3 regions of the Paenibacillus sp. V4I7 genome follow, and region 2 is predicted to be linked to each of the others. Evidence: riboswitches for the same ligand, from Rfam matches in the RefSeq annotation. Region 2 holds a riboswitch; each other region holds the start of a gene.
The links. Region 2 has a riboswitch for cyclic di-GMP ahead of QFZ80_RS04910 (hypothetical protein). Riboswitches for the same ligand answer to the same signal wherever they lie in the genome.
Positions count from the first base shown of each region.

Region 1 (5,876 bases), 6.7 Mb from region 2:
GGGGTAATCGCACGAATGGATTCCCCTATATCATACGAATTACCGAAAATCCGAGAAAATAACGCTCCATAGGCAGCTAACGGATTATATCCACCTGCCAGCATAACGAGCGCTCCGAATAACAGCCCAAGTAGAATCGCCACGATCGGATTCACCGCTGATTCACTTGTAAAAATACGAGCAACCTTATTCATGAGCAGCTCCTTTCTCTGTGCGCTTACTGCCAGCCATAAGCAAACCAATCTCTTGATCGTTCGTCTCCTGCGGCAGTACTTCTCCCACAATCTGTCCTTCATAGATGACGGCAATGCGATCCGACACATTCATAATTTCATCCAGCTCAAAAGAAATCAACAAAACCGCTTTGCCTTTGTTCCGCTGCTCGATCAATTGACGGTGCACGAACTCGATTGCACCGACATCCAATCCCCGCGTTGGTTGCGCGGCAATGAGAAGATTGGGGTTTTTGTATATTTCCCTGGCAATAATCGCCTTTTGCTGATTACCACCCGACAAGGATCGCGCTTTATTGTAGATACTTGGCGTTCTAACGTCGAACTGCTTAATTAACGCTTCCGCATGGCGATCGATCGCTTCATAATTTAAGAAACCAGCTTTGTTATAGGCAGGATGAAAATACGTTTCCAGCACCATGTTTTCGCTCATTGTAAAATCGAGTACGAGTCCGTGCTTGTGCCGATCCTCAGGAATATGCGACAATCCAGCCTCAGAGATTTCTCTCGGCGTATGGTTAGTAATATCGCTTCCCATCAGCAGCACACGACCGCTATCAATGGAACGCAACCCGGTTAATGCCTCGATTAATTCACTCTGCCCGTTGCCATCAACGCCGGCGATCCCCAGGATTTCTCCGGCTTTCACCTCAAAGTTAAGCCCCTTCAGAGCAGGCAAACCCTGCTGGTTACGCGCAACTAGTTCTTTCACCTGAAGTACGGGTTCTCCAAGCTTCACTTCCTGCTTGTTCACTTTGAAGGAAACGTCGCGCCCGACCATCTTCTCCGCCAGAATCTGTGGATTCGTCTCCGAAATTTCCAACGAATCAATCACTTTGCCCCGACGAATGATCGTCACGGTATCGGCAATCTCCATAATTTCTTTCAGCTTATGTGTAATGAGAATGATGGATTTGCCCTCTTTCACAAGATTGCGCATAATCACCATCAATTCACTAATCTCTTGCGGCGTTAGTACTGCTGTAGGCTCATCAAAAATAAGAATATCGGCGCCGCGATACAGCGTTTTCAATATTTCCACACGCTGCTGCATACCGACGGAGATATCTTCAATTCTCGCTTTTGGATCCACACGCAAACCATATTGCTCCGATAACTTGCGTACTTTGTCTTGCGCTGTTTTGTAATCAATTTTGGACCCTTTTTTGGGCTCCATACCCAAAATGATGTTTTCTGTCACGGTAAATGGTTGAACCAGCTTGAAATGCTGATGCACCATACCAATGCCAAGCTCGATAGCACGATTCGGGCTATCGATAAATACTTCCTTGCCTTGCACTTTAATATTGCCTTCATCCGGCTGATAAAGTCCGAACACAATGTTCATTAGTGTTGATTTACCCGCACCATTTTCGCCAAGCAAGGCATGAATTTCACCCTTCATCAGCTTTAAGCTAATGGCATCATTCGCCACTATTCCTGGAAACCGCTTCGTAATGTTGCTAAGTTCAACAACAGGGACTACTTCATTCATCAGATCACCCTAAGGATCAATTTTTTTAATTACCTCTAAAACTAAAGAACAAGGCTAGTTATTATAACTAGCCTTGTTTGAACAGAAGTACACATATCGTTCGTAACCGCTACGACTTTTATACCTGCATTAAGGTTTTTCAGGAACTTTGATTTCGCCGCTAATAATTTTTGCTTTGAACTCGTCAACTTTTTTCAAGATTTCAGGTGTTACGTTTTTCTTGGAAGTTTCAGGAAGGCCTACGCCATCGTCTTTAAGACCAAGTGTAACGACTTTACCACCTTGGAATTTGTTGTCAATAACATCTTTGGATACACGAGCAACCGCTGTGTCAACACGTTTCAACATGGAAGTCAGTGTTACTTCATCACCGAACTCAAGGGATTGATCTTTATCTACGCCGATAACCCAAACTTTTTTACCGTTTTTCGCACGGTCTTTTGCTTCGTTGAACACACCATTACCTGTGGAACCAGCTGCGTGGAAAATGACATCAGCGCCATCGTTGTAGATGGTTGCTGCTGCTGCTTTACCAAGGTCAGGCTTATCGAAAGCGCCTGTATAGTTAATTTGTACTTTGGCATTTGGATTAACCGCTTTAACACCAGCTACGAAACCAGCTTCAAAACGTTTGATAACCGGGATGTCGATACCCCCAACAAAACCGATTTTGTTCGATTTAGTTGTTAGACCTGCAACCACACCAACAAGGTAAGAACCTTCTTGCTCTGAGAACGTTACGGACTCAACGTTTGGAGCTTCAACAACATTATCAATGATCGCTAATTTAGCATTTGGGTTTTGTGTTGCTACTGTTTTAAGTGCATCACCCATCAAGAAGCCGATACCCCAAGTCAGGTTGTAACCGTCTTTAACGAATTGGTTTAAGTTAGGTGTATAATCCGCATCGCCTTTAGATTCAAGGTTTTTCACTTTCGCTCCTGTTTGTTTCTCAAGAGCCTTCAAGCCTTCCCATGCGCTTTGGTTAAAAGATTTATCGTTGACGCCACCAATATCGGTAACCATTCCGATTTTGAAGTCTTTACCGCTGGTGTTGCTTGGCGCCGCTGAAGCTGTTGCCGCTGCAGTAGTAGCCGGAGTTGCTGAAGCCGCCGGTTTCGTTTCTTCTTTTTTGGCACAGCCGGAAAGAGCTAATGCAGAAACCGTTACAGCCATAAGAGCTGTTGAAAGCATTTTCTTCATGATTATTACCCCCATAAGATCATTTAATTTAAAACCATGAAATCTCACATTGTAGGTTGACCACAATTAGTTAAATTATGTAAGACTGCCTATAGATGAGTGTATCATTTTGAAACCTATGAGAAAAGCGATACACCAGCAAAATAACATAATTCGTTATGTCATACAAGTTGACATGGTCTTTTTGTAAGCCCCTACAATATAGGTTCCAAGCCCCAATTATTTATTATACTACCACTGGTTAATAAAATCTAGATTACCCTTTGTTAATTTTATCGTTCATAAGTCGCAGGAATTGTTCGGGTCCTAAAGGGCTGCTAAACAGCACTCCTTGCACTTCCGTACACTGCAAAAGTCTTAAGTGCTCCAGCTGTTCCTCTGTTTCGACACCTTTTGCAATTAAATTTAGACCTAGACGGTGAGCCATACGAATAATGGCAGCAGCCAGCAGCTGATTCTCATCGTCGTCTACCAAATCCCGGATCAATGTGCTATCCAATTTAACGCTATCGAGCGGCATACCTTCGAGCCCGCTTCGTGTAAATAAACCTGTACACAAGTCATCCATAACGATACGTACACCGAACTTCTTCAGCATAATCAATTTCTCGCTAGCCTCTTGTACATTGGAAGATGTGATACTTTCCGTAAGGTCCAGTTCCACCAACATCGGATCTATACCTGTCTCTTTCAAAACAACGGCAATTTCCTCAATAAAATGCTCATCTTTAAACTGTGAAGCCGTTACGGCTAGGGTCATTCTCAGCGGTGCGTAGCCCTCATCCTGCCAGATTCTCATCTGTCTGCATGCCGTTCGTACAGCCCATTTCCCGATGGGTAACATGAACCCCATTTCCTCGGCCGCTTTCTTCCAATCCATACTGGATGCGAGGAGGGCGTCTCCCTTGCTCCAATGAATGATCGCTTCCATTCCGATTAATTTCCGGTTTGTTATTTCATATTGAGGCTGATATAGGATTTCAAACCGATTGTTGTCTAAGGCCGATCGAAGCTCTTTCTCCATGTGAGCTTTGCTCTTCACCATGGCATCGATGTCAGAAGCATAGAATTGGAACTGGTTATGTCCTCTGTTTTTGGCCGTATACATCGCTTCATCTGCATACGCCATGAGCTGCTCAGGCAGCATACCGTCTAACGGATACAATGCTATCCCAATACTAGCTGTTATGGTTACAGGCATTCCATCTAGGATAAAAGGCTCTTCCAGAGCCATTTGAATTCGGGAAGCTACAACTCTTGCATCTTCAGGCTTTGCAAAAGATTCTAGTAAAATAGTAAACTCGTCGCCACCTTGTCGGTACACCGTATCCGACCCCCGCAGGCAGCTCAGCAAACGTTCTGCTGCAAGGCGAATTAAACGATCACCATAAGCATGACCTAATGAATCGTTGACATCCTTGAATCGGTCCATGTCCAAGAACATAACAGCCGCCAGCTGTTCATTGCGTTGCGCATGCAGGAGTGCCCGCTCCAGTCGGTCATTAAACAATCGGCGATTGGGTAATCCTGTCAATGTATCGTGATACGCCAGAAAGGCTAGTTGTTTGCTCTTTTCTTCCTGCTCTCTACTAGTAAGAAGCAGTTGCCCTACACTCTTCGCAAAAAATAGACAGATTAGTGCTTGAACAAGCATACTAATGAAAACGTAAGGCGAAAAGGAGAAAGAAGAAGCAGCAAGTAGATTAATGGTCAACAAAAAGAAGCCCAGCACGCCCAGATAGACCAACGTTTGCGCTTTCATATGCTGTATCCACTTAGAAAGTATGCCTTTCATTCTTGAACCTCCTTATCTGATATGAGAAAAAAGGCTATTCCGAATCGGAATAGCCGTAGGTGTACCTGTCTAGGTAAACTGCAACCTGTCGGCAGCCCAGCCATCATTGTTGCAAAGGCAACCTTAGACCTGCAGCTTTGCGTCCTTACCTTTCGATAAGTTTGCCTTTACGATATTAAGGGAATTCATGGGACTAATTAACTATATCATATCCATTCCGCATTTGGCTAATTTTCCTTAAATAAGCAAATTAAAGAGCTTGGGATCCTTATTTATTTCTATATAGCCATAATCCTTCTGGGATAGGCGCTCAATAAGCCCCTCATAATCATCTTTATTTTTGAGCTCAATGCCGACCAGCGCCGGAGCATCGTCCCTGTTATTTTTTTTCGTATACTCAAATCGGGTAATGTCGTCTGTGGGTCCTAAGACTTCTTCTAGAAATTCGCGCAATGCCCCAGCACGCTGCGGAAAATTAAGAATAAAGTAGTGCTTCAAGCCTTCATACACGAGTGATCTTTCTTTAATCTGCTGCATACGGTCAATGTCATTGTTGCCGCCGCTGATGATGCAGACTACATTCTTACCGCGAATCTGCTCCCGATAGGTATCAAGTGCTGAAACCGGGAGTGCGCCAGCGGGCTCAATGACAATCGCGTTATTGTTGTAAAGCTCCAGAATGGTTGTACATTCCTTGCCGGAAGGAACAATTACGATATCCTCCAGCTTTTCTTTGCAAATGTCAAAGGTAAGCTCGCCGACCTGCTTTACAGCTGCGCCGTCTACAAACTTCTCAATCGTAGATAAGGTCACGACCTTCCCCTGCTTGAGCGCTTCCGTCATACTTGCCGCGCCTTCTGGCTCAACACCGATAATACGTGTACGTGGAGAAACACTATCCACATACGTCGCAACTCCCGCTGCAAGGCCACCACCACCAATTGTTGCGAAGATGAAATCAGGAGATTCGGGCATTTGATTCAAAATCTCGAGGCCAACTGTGCCTTGCCCGGCAATCGTACGGACATCATCGAAGGGGTGTATGAACACCTTATTCTCTTGAGCACAGTAGGCTTTGGCATGGTTAGACGAATCATCGAATGAATCACCTGTGAGAATAACTTCAACAAAAGATCCGCCAAATAGCTTA
Region 1 is NZ_JAUSZD010000002.1:7,502,977-7,508,852, reverse strand. It holds gene QFZ80_RS35100 (ABC transporter permease) at 1-194, opposite strand, end outside; gene QFZ80_RS35095 (ABC transporter ATP-binding protein) at 187-1,728, opposite strand; gene QFZ80_RS35090 (BMP family lipoprotein) at 1,858-2,931, opposite strand; gene QFZ80_RS35085 (putative bifunctional diguanylate cyclase/phosphodiesterase) at 3,188-4,726, opposite strand; cyclic di-GMP riboswitch class I at 4,814-4,902, opposite strand; gene ilvA (threonine ammonia-lyase IlvA) at 4,964-5,876, opposite strand, start outside.
Region 1: another riboswitch for cyclic di-GMP. It lies ahead of QFZ80_RS35085 (putative bifunctional diguanylate cyclase/phosphodiesterase); the one in region 2 lies ahead of QFZ80_RS04910 (hypothetical protein).

Region 2 (5,876 bases):
CCGTGTCCGATTTCTTGGCGATGAGCTGGCCATCTGCCGCACCAATCTTTGGCTCAGAACCGCCGATCGCATCTTGGTACTCATGGGCCAATTTAAGGCCGTGACTTTCGATGAGCTTTTCGAAGGCGCCAAAGCGCTTGCTTGGCCGGACTGGATTCCGAACGATGCCGAATTCCCTGTGGAAGGGCGTTCCCATAAGTCACAATTATCTAGCGTTCCCGCTTGCCAAGGAATTGTGAAAAAAGCCGTCGTGGAGAAGCTGAAGCTTCGCTACGGAACGGAGTGGTTCCCTGAGAACGGAGCACGCTACGTGATCGAAATCGCACTCCTGAACGATATCGCAACGCTAACGATCGACACTACCGGCGCCAGCTTACACAAGCGTGGCTACCGCAAGCTCGTGACCGAAGCGCCGCTCAAGGAAACCATGGCGGCTGCGATGATCCTCCTGAGCCGCTGGAAGGTCGACAGACCGCTCTACGACCCGTTCTGCGGGTCTGGAACGATTCCGATCGAGGCTGCTATGATCGGATGGAACATCGCGCCAGGACTGCGGCGCAGCTTCCCTAGCGAGGCGTGGGGCAATATCCCCCGCAAGCTGTGGGACAAGGCTCGCGACGAGGCCTTCGACGCGGTTAAAGATGATGTTCCGCTGAACATCATTGGCAGTGACATTGATCCCTCTGCCATCGAAGTCGCAGAGGCTGCCGCGAAAGCCGCCGGCTTGACGAAGCAGTTCAAGCTGCTCGTGGAACCAGTAGCTAAAGCCCGCCCACGCGGAGACTACGGCTGCTTGATCACCAACCCTCCTTATGGAGAGCGGCTTGGTGAAGCGCAAGATGTAGAGGTGGCGCTGCGCCAGCTCGGTGCACTCACCGCTCCCATGCCTTCATGGAGCATGTTCATCTTAAGCCCGAGCACACAGCTCGAGCACTATATGAACCGCCGCGCGGATAAGAAGCGCAAACTATTTAATGGTCGGATCGAATGTAACCTGTTCCAGTATCTTGGACCATTGCCACCGCGCAGACAAACGGACAAGTGAGAAAACCTCTATCGAGGCCAATCAGGGATGTGCGACCGCGTTTAGCGAGGAGAGACTTTGGTCTACTACCAAAGATCCCTATATGCGGAGAGACTTTGGTCTCCGACCAAAGATCCCTATATTAGGTTTTATCGCCAATAAGAAAGCGGTTTTCGGGTTCCGAAAACTTATACTTTCTTATGTGGAAAAATAAAAATCCCTCAACGGCTCATCCGACCGAACTGCATGCATGCAGCGGTCAGACCAAGCTAATGAGGGATTTTATTTTATAAACAAAAACCAAATCAATAACGCCCATATGGGAATGGACACAAGAATACTCCATAGGCAGCCTTTGGCAAACCTCAGCTTCGGCTCCTGTTCTGTCCTTTCTTGGCGATCATTTCGCATGTTCCACCAACTCCAAGGGCAGACCATCCGGATCTGCAAAAAAAGTATATTGGTCACCGGTAATAGGATCAATCCTTACCGGTTCTACCGCAATCCCCTTGCTCTCAAGTTCCTTAACGCTTTGTTCCATATTCGGCACGACAAAAGCCAGATGCCTAAGACCCCTTGCCTCAGGCTGGTTAACTCGCAGCGGAGGATTCGGAAATGAAAACAACTCGATCTGCTGCTCGGTCTTCCCGATGCGTAGATCCAACTTATAGGAGTCACGTTCTGCACGATATGTTTCGTGTATGACTGTTAATCCAAGTAAGTCGACATAGAAGTGTTTCGATCGCTCATAATTGGAGCTGATGATCGCCACATGATGAATTTGTTCTAACTCCACTCCATTGCCCCCTGTCCCCATTTCGTGAAAAACCGCTTTCCGGGAACTCCCCATCCTGCGGTCCGTTTCACTTATTTTATCCGTCTGTTCTCATCGTTTCAACAATTTTCTTCAAAACTTCCTCAGCGTGCACATAGTCAACTTGGCAAGTACCAGCTGCATGATGACCGCCTCCACCATTTTGGAGCATCAAATTGCCAATATTCGTTTTGGACGAGCGATTCACAATGCTGTGACCACAAGCAAAGACGCAGTTTTGTTTATTTCGGCCATCGACGACCCAAATCGAGATATTTTGCTCCGGATAAAGGGCATACACCATGAAACGGTTCCCTGGATAGATGGTTTCCACATCACGAAGGTCGGTAATAATAACATTGCCTTCCGTCCGCGTATAGGTTTGAAGCATATCACGATATAAGGCATCTAACTCAAAATATCGCGAAACACGCTCTTTCACATCTGGTAATTCCATAATCTCATGAACGGACATCGTTGCACAGTGCTCCACAAGATCTTCCATCAATTGATAATTACTAATCCGATAATCGCGATAACGGCCTAAACCCGTTCGAGCATCCATGATAAAAGATAATAAATCCCATCCGCTTGGGTTCAAAATATCTTCTTTGCTGAACTGCGCCGAATCCGCTTTATCTACCCCACGCATAATATCATCGATATCACCGAAGGTCTCAGGCCCTCCATAGTAATCATAAACAACACGTGCCGCACTTGGCGCGATACGGGTTTCCCCTTTGAATTCAATCTTTTCGCCCATCCGCTCAAGTTCACTGGAATGATGATCGAACCACAAGCCACAAGCCGCTACATAAGGGACATTGGCCAAAATATCGTTTTCCGAAACCTCTATCAAACCGTCCTGCATATCTTTGGGATGGACGAATTTCATTTCATCCACCATGTTTAAATCTTTTTGAAAAGCATCGCGCATACTAATCCATCAAAATCCGAACGAGTGATTAATCTCATGCATGTATCCCCCTAATAATAGTTCCAAAGCACTACTAAAATCCACAATCATTATATCAGCTTGTGTCAATTTGTGACAATCATTTTGTCTTTATAAATCCCTTACAGCTGGTAATAAAAAAACGGTACGCCTAGATAGGCTGTACCGTTCTTAATTTGGATGATAAACATTGATAAAGCCTTGTCAAAAATGCTTCAATTTGCGACATCGGCGGCATTTTCACAGAAAGTTTAACCTCGCCCTTCCAGTAGAAAATCAAGATGCTATTGTTTCTCCCGTGAAACATTTCAACATCCCAACAATTTTCATTTAACGCGTATTCTTCCCGATTAATCATGAGCTTTGGTCCATCCGAGGAAGGCACCAAACGGGCAACATGATTACCACATAGTGAAGTCACTTTTTGTTCTTCTTGTTGTATTCCTTCTGATTGCATGCTGCTGGATCCTCCTTTTATTTTTACATGAATTTGTTATGACAGAGAAAAACCCCACCATAGTGAACCGATCGGAGGGGTTCTGATGTTGATACCCAATCGTTCGGCGGCTGGCTGGCTGCGAGTCCGGTTTGCAGGACAAGGAAGCCCCTTTAGCTTTGCGTCACTGGCTTTCGCCAGCTTTGCCTTTGTCGAGATGTCTTGCTACATATCTGAAGAACTAAGAGTAATAAATATGTACACTCTCAAGGATACGGGAAGTCGTTTTGAAATCGAATAGTTCCTAAGAACTAATTTTGCATTATTTTTCAAAAAAATTCTTTTTTCGACGTATTTTTCGCCATCATTTGACGAATTGAGCCTCTCCAGTAGAAAATGGATCCCGCAATTGTAAGAACAGCCATAAGAACATATAACGTATCTCCACCATAAGAAACGAGCAAGAACCCACCTACCCAGGGTCCAATAAAGTGGCCTATGTTCGTTAATGTTTGAGCGCCAAAATAGGTGCCACGCATATGCTCGGGAGCTAATTTGTCAATCAACATATTAGCAGCGGGGTAATTTAGAATCTCGCCAAGGGTGAAAATACCCATCGAAATAATTAGCCATACCAGCGAGTGGGAAAATGCAAAGCCGACATCCCCTAACGCAAACATTAGGTTGCCAATTACAATTGCAGCGACTGGCGTGTACTTTTCGGCCAACCGAGTAAGTGGAATCTGCATGACAATGACCACAATCGCATTCACACTCATCAAGATCGCAAACATTTTCACGCCATCGACAAAACTCTGCTCCAAATATTGCGAAAGTGTCACCATCACCTGGGAGTATCCGATAGCTCCAATAATGCCACCAAAGATATACAAGCGAAAAGTCATATCACTGCGAATCACTCGCACAGCAGAACCGAAAGTAACCGAAGATTTCTTCTCACCCTCGATTTTCTTGATGCCAAAAGCGATGAGCAGTGCGTAAAGAGTGACCGCATAAATAAAATAAATGATTCCTGTGATGAGAAAAGGCAGCGCACCGTTCATCGTAGCGAAAAAGGCACCCAAAAGTGGCCCGACTGCAACACCAAGATTAATAGCCATATACCGCATCGAAAATACTTTAAGTCGCTTCGCAGGTTCTGTGAGATCTGCCATCAACGCCTGCGACACGGGCTCATAAAAGGATCGGCACAAGCCGTTCAGCATATTGAGCAGCATAAACAGAATTGGTAATTTAACCATGCTGAAGCCTAAGAACACGAACGCCCAGCCGAAAAGCGCCGCCAGCATGATAATGCGCCTTCCGAATCGGTCCGATAAGGTGCCCCCAATAAAACCGCCTACGGTCCCAGCCAAAGAACCCATCCCAATGACAATTCCGATCATCACCGCACTCATCGACGTATGTCTGGCTAAATAAATCGCGAGAAACGGCAAACTCATAGAGGACGCGGCCCTAGCCATAACGGTTCCAAGTATTAACGTATGTACAATGGGATGATAAGAATTTAGAAAACCACGCAATCGATTCATTAGAGATGACTCCTATCGCTGTTTAATTTACCGAAGGTCAAAGAAATCGACACCGAATTCCAATTATACACGAAAAATGACGATATGTGTCTCCAATTTGGCTCTAGTTTTGAATCTGTGAGCCGCTGACTTCCTTTAGATTCATCCTCGCGGGCGACACCCTTGTCTTAAGCTAATGGCTACTACTGCCTTCGCCATTCAGGACTTGAAACCTGTAGATAGCGCCCATGCTGGGCGCACAACAAAAGACACCCTCCGACGGAGAGTGTCCAAAAGAAAGTTTTCATCATGTTCCTAGTGTCCATTCACCGCTTTACCCGGAACCCCAGTCGGGGTCATGCGATTTTACGAACAGAATGCTGCTTCCGCAGCTTACGTTAACTGCCGCCGCATCCAGACCCGCAGCTCGACCCTGACGAGCAAGAAGAACCCGAGCCGGAGCTGCAGCTGCTAGAGCTACCACTACCTTGATCTCCTGAGCTGTCGTTATTGCTTCCATAGCCGCCACAACCCGATGAAGAACAGCTGCTTTGCTTGTATTTCTCCGATTCTAGTCCAGCCTCAGGCCACTGCGAGTTCATCCCGCTTGTATAGTTACCATTATCCTGAATGGAGAAGAACATCATGGCTCCTGCCATATACACCATGTTGTTCGGGTTTGTTAGTGAATCCTTCCAGCCTGTGTCCTCAAACCTGCGACTGTTCACTGAATGTCTGGCTTCTTTAATCGCCTGCGTGATTAGTACGCGGATCGTCTCTGCAACTTCTGGATACCGCTTCGCCTGCTCCATATCGAACCATTGCTCGGCGATTTCTTCTTCATTCGCTTTGCGAAGCAAATCTGTACGTTCCTCATCCAGCGGATTGCGGAAAAAACCGTTCCAGCATCGTGAACTCGTTGGAGCGAACTCGAACAAGTGCGCATATACCCAATCGAACCAAGCACGTTCACCCGGCATTTGCTTCGGTTCACGTTCAGGTGAATGATGAATAACGCCACCAGCGAATTGATCCCCGAACCGTTGATATTCTCTCGTAAACATCAGCATCTCATGCCAAATTTCATCGATTTCGCTGCTAAACATCGGAGTTCT
Region 2 is NZ_JAUSZD010000002.1:812,874-818,749, reverse strand. It holds gene QFZ80_RS04925 (THUMP domain-containing class I SAM-dependent RNA methyltransferase) at 1-1,045, shown strand, start outside; gene gloA2 (SMU1112c/YaeR family gloxylase I-like metalloprotein) at 1,425-1,820, opposite strand; gene QFZ80_RS04915 (exopolyphosphatase) at 1,897-2,775, opposite strand; gene QFZ80_RS04910 (hypothetical protein) at 2,945-3,250, opposite strand; cyclic di-GMP riboswitch class I at 3,353-3,447, opposite strand; gene QFZ80_RS04905 (MDR family MFS transporter) at 3,559-4,782, opposite strand; gene QFZ80_RS04900 (glycine-rich domain-containing protein) at 5,160-5,876, opposite strand, start outside.

Region 3 (5,876 bases), 6.2 Mb from region 2:
GAATCCGGTATCAATATCTGATTGACTGATGGTGTATCGATGATTGCCGCGTCAGTTACGGTTGACTGACTTCGATTAATCGTAATTGTCCAAACAATCTTATCTCCACTCTGCAAACCGTTTTTACTAACATACTCTCCCCCATACGGGATGTTAACACTTGCTATGAGATCATTCGATGCAGGAAGATTACCATCAAATAATTTAGCCGAATTCTTAATGTTACCGCCAATAAGTTGACCATTCAGACTTGTTTTAAAGGTGATATAATACGGACCTGAAATTGTTTGTTTAAATGTTAGAATGAGCTTGTTATTAGCATCAACATTGTAATAATAGTTTTTAGGGTCTATAGCAACAGGGTCCATTGAAGGATTGCCATTTGGTGCGACTATCATGTTGTATACGGCAAGCGAATCCTTGACAAGCACTTGATTGGACTCTAGGAGATCCTCAACGACTGCTTCTGTAAGGATTTTCTTGTTGTTGTTGACCCCTACTGTCCAAGTCAGCTGTTTTAATAATGCGTCGTAGGATCCGTATTTAAACCCGTTGTTCTTCACTTCAGTCCTTATAACGAATTTTGCTGTTACTGTTTTGGATTGCTCTTTGTTAGTAGGATCTATCCAGTCTATTTTGGCCGAATTATTGAAATCAGTTGTGCTGTCAACAGATTGAATCCAATCTAAATTGAAATCGGTTTTGTAGCTAATCGTAACAGGTTCGGTAATAACATTAGTGAATGTCACTGTCAAGCCTACATCAGAAGCTACCGAATTGTCGAGCGTGTACTCTGCTGTACTTAGTGTAGTTACACCCTTTTTGATGACCAATGAACCCGGGATGAGATGAAGTCCTTTGTTCGGAAATGTATCGGTCACAACTACGCTGTTCATTCTCTGACTATCACCGTTAATCGTGATGTTCCACACTACTGTCTTAGCCTCGTAATCTACAGCTCCTAGAGTTTTGACAATCGCCAATTTGCTGATGGACTCTACAGTGACCGTTGCAGATGCATAGACAGGCGTCTTGTTGTTTCCTTTGAACGTTGCCGTATTTACAAATGACTCCTTGGAATCGTCAGTAATTGGCGTTGTGTATTGAATGCGGTAAGCAGTTTCAATAGGGCTATCTGCAAAACGGACTGAAAGAACGCTCCCCGCTGTACTCACCATATACTTGCTGCTATCCACCAGTCCTCCCTTGACAACAGAGCCGTCCAAACGTACATCCAAATGATAGACAGCTACTGTAACCGGAACTGACAACCCTACCGGTATGGGGTCCGTTACAACTGCTTCCTGAACGGAATCCAGCGCCTTGTTCACATCAATGGTCCAATCGATTTGCTTGGAATTAATACCCTGGGACACACCCGCTTTGCTTATTGTAGAAGTGACTGTGGGTTTGAAGTTGAGGTTAAACACCTGTTCTCCAGAATTAATCGGAATTGTAATAATTTGCGTGGTGCTTCCAGTAATCTGACTCTTATTGAATTGTGTGTTGAAGGTTAGAGTTCCTTGCACATTATTATAGTCTTCTATGAATTTATTAAATGTAATTAACACCCGATGGCTGTCTTTGTCGGCATAGAACGTTCCCACAAGATCATTACCCATCCTCAGTTCACCGTTGATGTGATTGAATAATAAAAATTGCTGCGGCAGTGTGAATGTAAATGTATCCCCGGCAAGGTAACCATGTCCGTTTGGCAAAGACCAGGTATAATCCAACTTCACTCTGGCACCTTGCTCGTAAACATTACCAGTCACCACTTCTCCTGCGCTGTTGTACACAGCCATCGTCACACTGTCGAGAATGTTGTTTGAAATTGTGTTTGCACTGGCCTTAGGCAAAAAGCCAATCCCGTAAATACTCTGCATAAAAATTAATAAGGTAATTAGCAGTGCACTCGTTTTTTTCTTCAACATCATTTCATACCTCCATTCATGGATCAATTTTTTATAGAGATTATTTATGTGTGCTACCTCCTATGACTTTGAAACAAAATGTATCATTATCAATGATAAATGATACAAGATGTATTGTAAATATTGGGATTTATTGTTTTTCAACATGGAAAAGCACAAAAAAACCTGTTCTCAGCTATGAGATCAGGTTTCATCATTTCACTTAATATATTCTGGATATCTGATAATTAGAATCATTTTTTATGAGATCTATCGTTTCACCGGCTTGTATATGAACAGCGTCATACGTGGTATCGATCGTCACCCATTCCTTACTTTCCTTTAGGAAGACTTGATTCCACGCATGATAAGTATCTGGCGCATGACTTTCATACCCCATAACCAGACGAGTAGGAATCCCCTCGCTTCTTGCCATTGCCGCAAAAGTAGCTGCAAAGTCATAACAAATTCCGTTGGACGCTGCGTAGACCATATCCAGATTAGGTACGTAACTATCTGCTACCGTTTGGGGCTTTTCATAATCATACTGAAAATGTGTCGTGATATATCCATAAATAGCTCTTATTTTGTCGATATCTTTTTCTTTATCTCCAACTAATTGCCTAGCCTCAACGACCGCCTTCGATTCATTGTCCCAATCGATCAACGGAATGGACTGCAGAAATACGGCATTCTCGTCTTCCATTTCTAACTCTATTTGTTCTTGCGTAACAACTTTATATTTATTAGCTCCTATGGACTCTCCAATCAGTACTTTATACTGTCCGTTTCCAAGCTGCAAAGGGTACTGACCCCCTTCTTCGAATGTGTAGTCATATTTGATATTTTCTCTCATGATTCGAACGAGAACTTTGGTGTTCTTGTTCTTATCGTTTGAATAATGAACCGAGATAATTCCTTTATTCAGAGCATCTTTATCTATCATGGATGGATTGGAAGCTGCAAATATCCCTTGCGGAGCAAGTGTAAATAGAAATGCTGCGATGATTGTTCGTATACTTGGCTTTTTAAACAAAAATAAATCCCCTTTCGGTAACTGGCTGCCAACTTAGTTCGGCTAAGGAAGGCCCTTTAGTTTTGCGTCTCTAGTTTTCGCTAGATTTGCCTTTATCGGAGGAACGCACCGACTCCCTATAATCACTATAGTGCAATCTTAACATAGGCTTGTCTCTCTGAATAGACAAAATATTACATTTTATTCCTTTGACTGCACCATGATTCCCTTAATGGCAATACGATGAGTCGGGTTTTCCATAGGATGACAAGTTATTAGCGTAATCTCCCGATCTTTGCCGTTGCCTTTCAGCACCCAGACATCCTCTGGGAGGACATACTGTTTGTCCACAACTTTGTAGATATGCGTTTTGCTCCCTGTATTCACTTCTATGAAATCCCCTTCGGTGACCTCATCTAATCTATTAAAATTTTTCCCGTAAGTAAGGTTTCGATGACCCGCAATGGCATAATTGCCAATAGCGCCTGCTTTGCCTGTATTGGCAATACTGGCAACGGAAATCTTCAAATTATTCACGGTTGCGTCTGTCAATATAGGGAGCTTCAGATTAATTTTATCGATAATAAGGACACCCTCTGTATTCTTCTGCGGCAAAGTTACAGGCTTCGGTGTCTTTTCCGCGGCCAAAGGGCTTGGCTGGCTGCTCGGCTGGCTGCTTGTCGGCAGAGCTTCCACTGCGGGACTGGAAGAAGGCACGACCAACCCTACATCTGTCTCCTCCTCGATGTCAGAGGCTGTCTGATCCATATCCTGCAGATTTTCCTGCCATTGTTTCAAAATTTTGTTCTGCTGATAGCTCTCATAACGATCGTTTAACGTTGGATAGAGAAAAATGATAATCCCAAGAACGATAAATAACAGTGATAGCTTTTTTCTAATCACTAGTGGTACCACCTTTCTCTTCGATCTCATGCACCGAGGACTGTCTGAGCATGCTTAACATCATATAAAGCCCTGGCAACTTAGATTTATCGAAATCGCCAGATTTAGCATAATTAGTTAACAGACATATTCATAAGTTAATCATGCTTTGAATTCTAAGTGCAACCTATACGAAGTTAAAATTTTCCATCTTAGAAATACGCAGCATTCGCTATGCTCTTAAGGGAATAACAGCACATAAAAAGCCATAACAGCAAATGAGCTGTTATGGCTTCTATATCTCCATTAACTAACCGTCTTCGGACGCTCCATTCGCGTAATTCCTGGCCAGCGGAATGTAGCCCACTCCGGCTGCCGCTTCTCAATACGTGCAACAACGACGGTCATATCATCTTGAATTTCGCCATGATGATGGCGGAAAATTCTTTCTAATAAACAGTCCGCAAAATCCTGCGGCATCGTCGTATCAATTTCCTGAATCATCCGCTTCATCCACATCTCTTTGTTTACCGCATGTCCCGGTGCATCGTAGATACCGTCTGTCATCATGACAAGGATATCACCCGATTGGAGTGGAATCGAGACCAGATCAACATCAATCTCGCTCAGGATGCCGACAGGCAGATTATTAGCTGAGATCGAAATCACTTCCGTCCCTCGCTTAATGAAGCTAGGGGTGGAACCAATTTTCATGAACGTTGTGTTTGCACTATACATGTCGATCAAGGCCATATCTACGGTTGCATACATCTCATCCGAAGATCGCAGCATCAATACTGAGTTAAGCGATTTGATCGCCAGCTTCTCGTCCATCCCTGACTGCAGCAGCTGCTGCAGGATGTTCAGAGCCGTCTGGCTCTCCGCCTGTGCTCGCTCGCCGTTGCCCATGCCGTCGCTAAGCGCCACGGCATATTTGCCATTGCCCAGCTCCACCGTGGAGAAGCTGTCGCCCGAGAAGAGGTCGCCTCCCTTGGCTGCGCCAGCGACCCCGGTCTCCACCTCGTATTCCTTGGCAGAGCCGAATACGACCGTGCTGTAACCCTCGCCGCGCGCATGCATTTCCTCGCGCATGACGGCGACGTTCTCGCCGATAATTTCGCTCAAGAGCGGCGCAATGATTTTCCGACATTCATCGAAGCCCTTCGTGTATTGATGAATGATCTCAATTTCGATATTTCCTTCATCCAAGGAAATGATATCGATGGTATGGATGGATAAGCCCAGCTCCTCCAGGGCATTACGAATTTGCTCTTCTTGAAGGAACAGTTCCTGCCCTTCCCGTTTAATCTCCTTAGCCAAGTCCTCCATTACTTGGGACACCCCTGAAAGCTGGTCAGCCACGAGATGCCGGCTATCCATAATCTGCTTTTTCCAATGCAAATCATTCTTGTACAAGCCATACTGCTGCTTCATCACATCCAGCACTTGATCCGTGCGAATACATACCTTCCTCCACTCCGGTGGAATATTCTTCTTCGTCATACTCTCCTTCATCTCAATTTGGGTCATCATATCGGTCATATACGTATAGGTTTGATAAAATTTCTGATCCCAGCACTGGCTCTTTTTCCAGCAGGAATCACAAGCCTTCTGCGCAACCGCATTCATGAAATGGCCAACATCCTCCTCCTTGCGGCTCACCGCATCATCGGTCGTCAACTGCTTAAAGCTGCGCGCCAGCTGGCGGAACACTTCAGAGAACTGTTCCACACGTCCTGCCGTAACATCACGAACCCGCTTCGCATAGTCCTGTTGGGATTTCAAATTTTCCTGCGTTCCGGGTACATATTTAGCAAGCGTCAGAATCAGACTCCGCGGTGTCAACAGGAAGAGTGCAACAGCTGCAAGCGACTCCCATGTAGAGTTGATTACATTAGCCCCTGATCCCATATAGAAAGCAAGTATCGATGACCCTATCAGCATTCCGAATGCAACAGCCAATCGATTACCATCTTTGAGAAGCCCTGCTAACATCCCCGAGAAAGCCAGTAAACTCATTTGATAAACCGCATTGCTATTCGCAAGACTTAGGATTAATCCTGTAA
Region 3 is NZ_JAUSZD010000002.1:7,011,941-7,017,816, forward strand. It holds gene QFZ80_RS32830 (collagen binding domain-containing protein) at 1-1,937, opposite strand, end outside; gene QFZ80_RS32835 (transglutaminase-like domain-containing protein) at 2,137-2,949, opposite strand; cyclic di-GMP riboswitch class I at 2,963-3,050, opposite strand; gene QFZ80_RS32840 (class D sortase) at 3,130-3,831, opposite strand; gene spoIIE (stage II sporulation protein E) at 4,117-5,876, opposite strand, start outside.
Region 3: another riboswitch for cyclic di-GMP. It lies ahead of QFZ80_RS32835 (transglutaminase-like domain-containing protein); the one in region 2 lies ahead of QFZ80_RS04910 (hypothetical protein).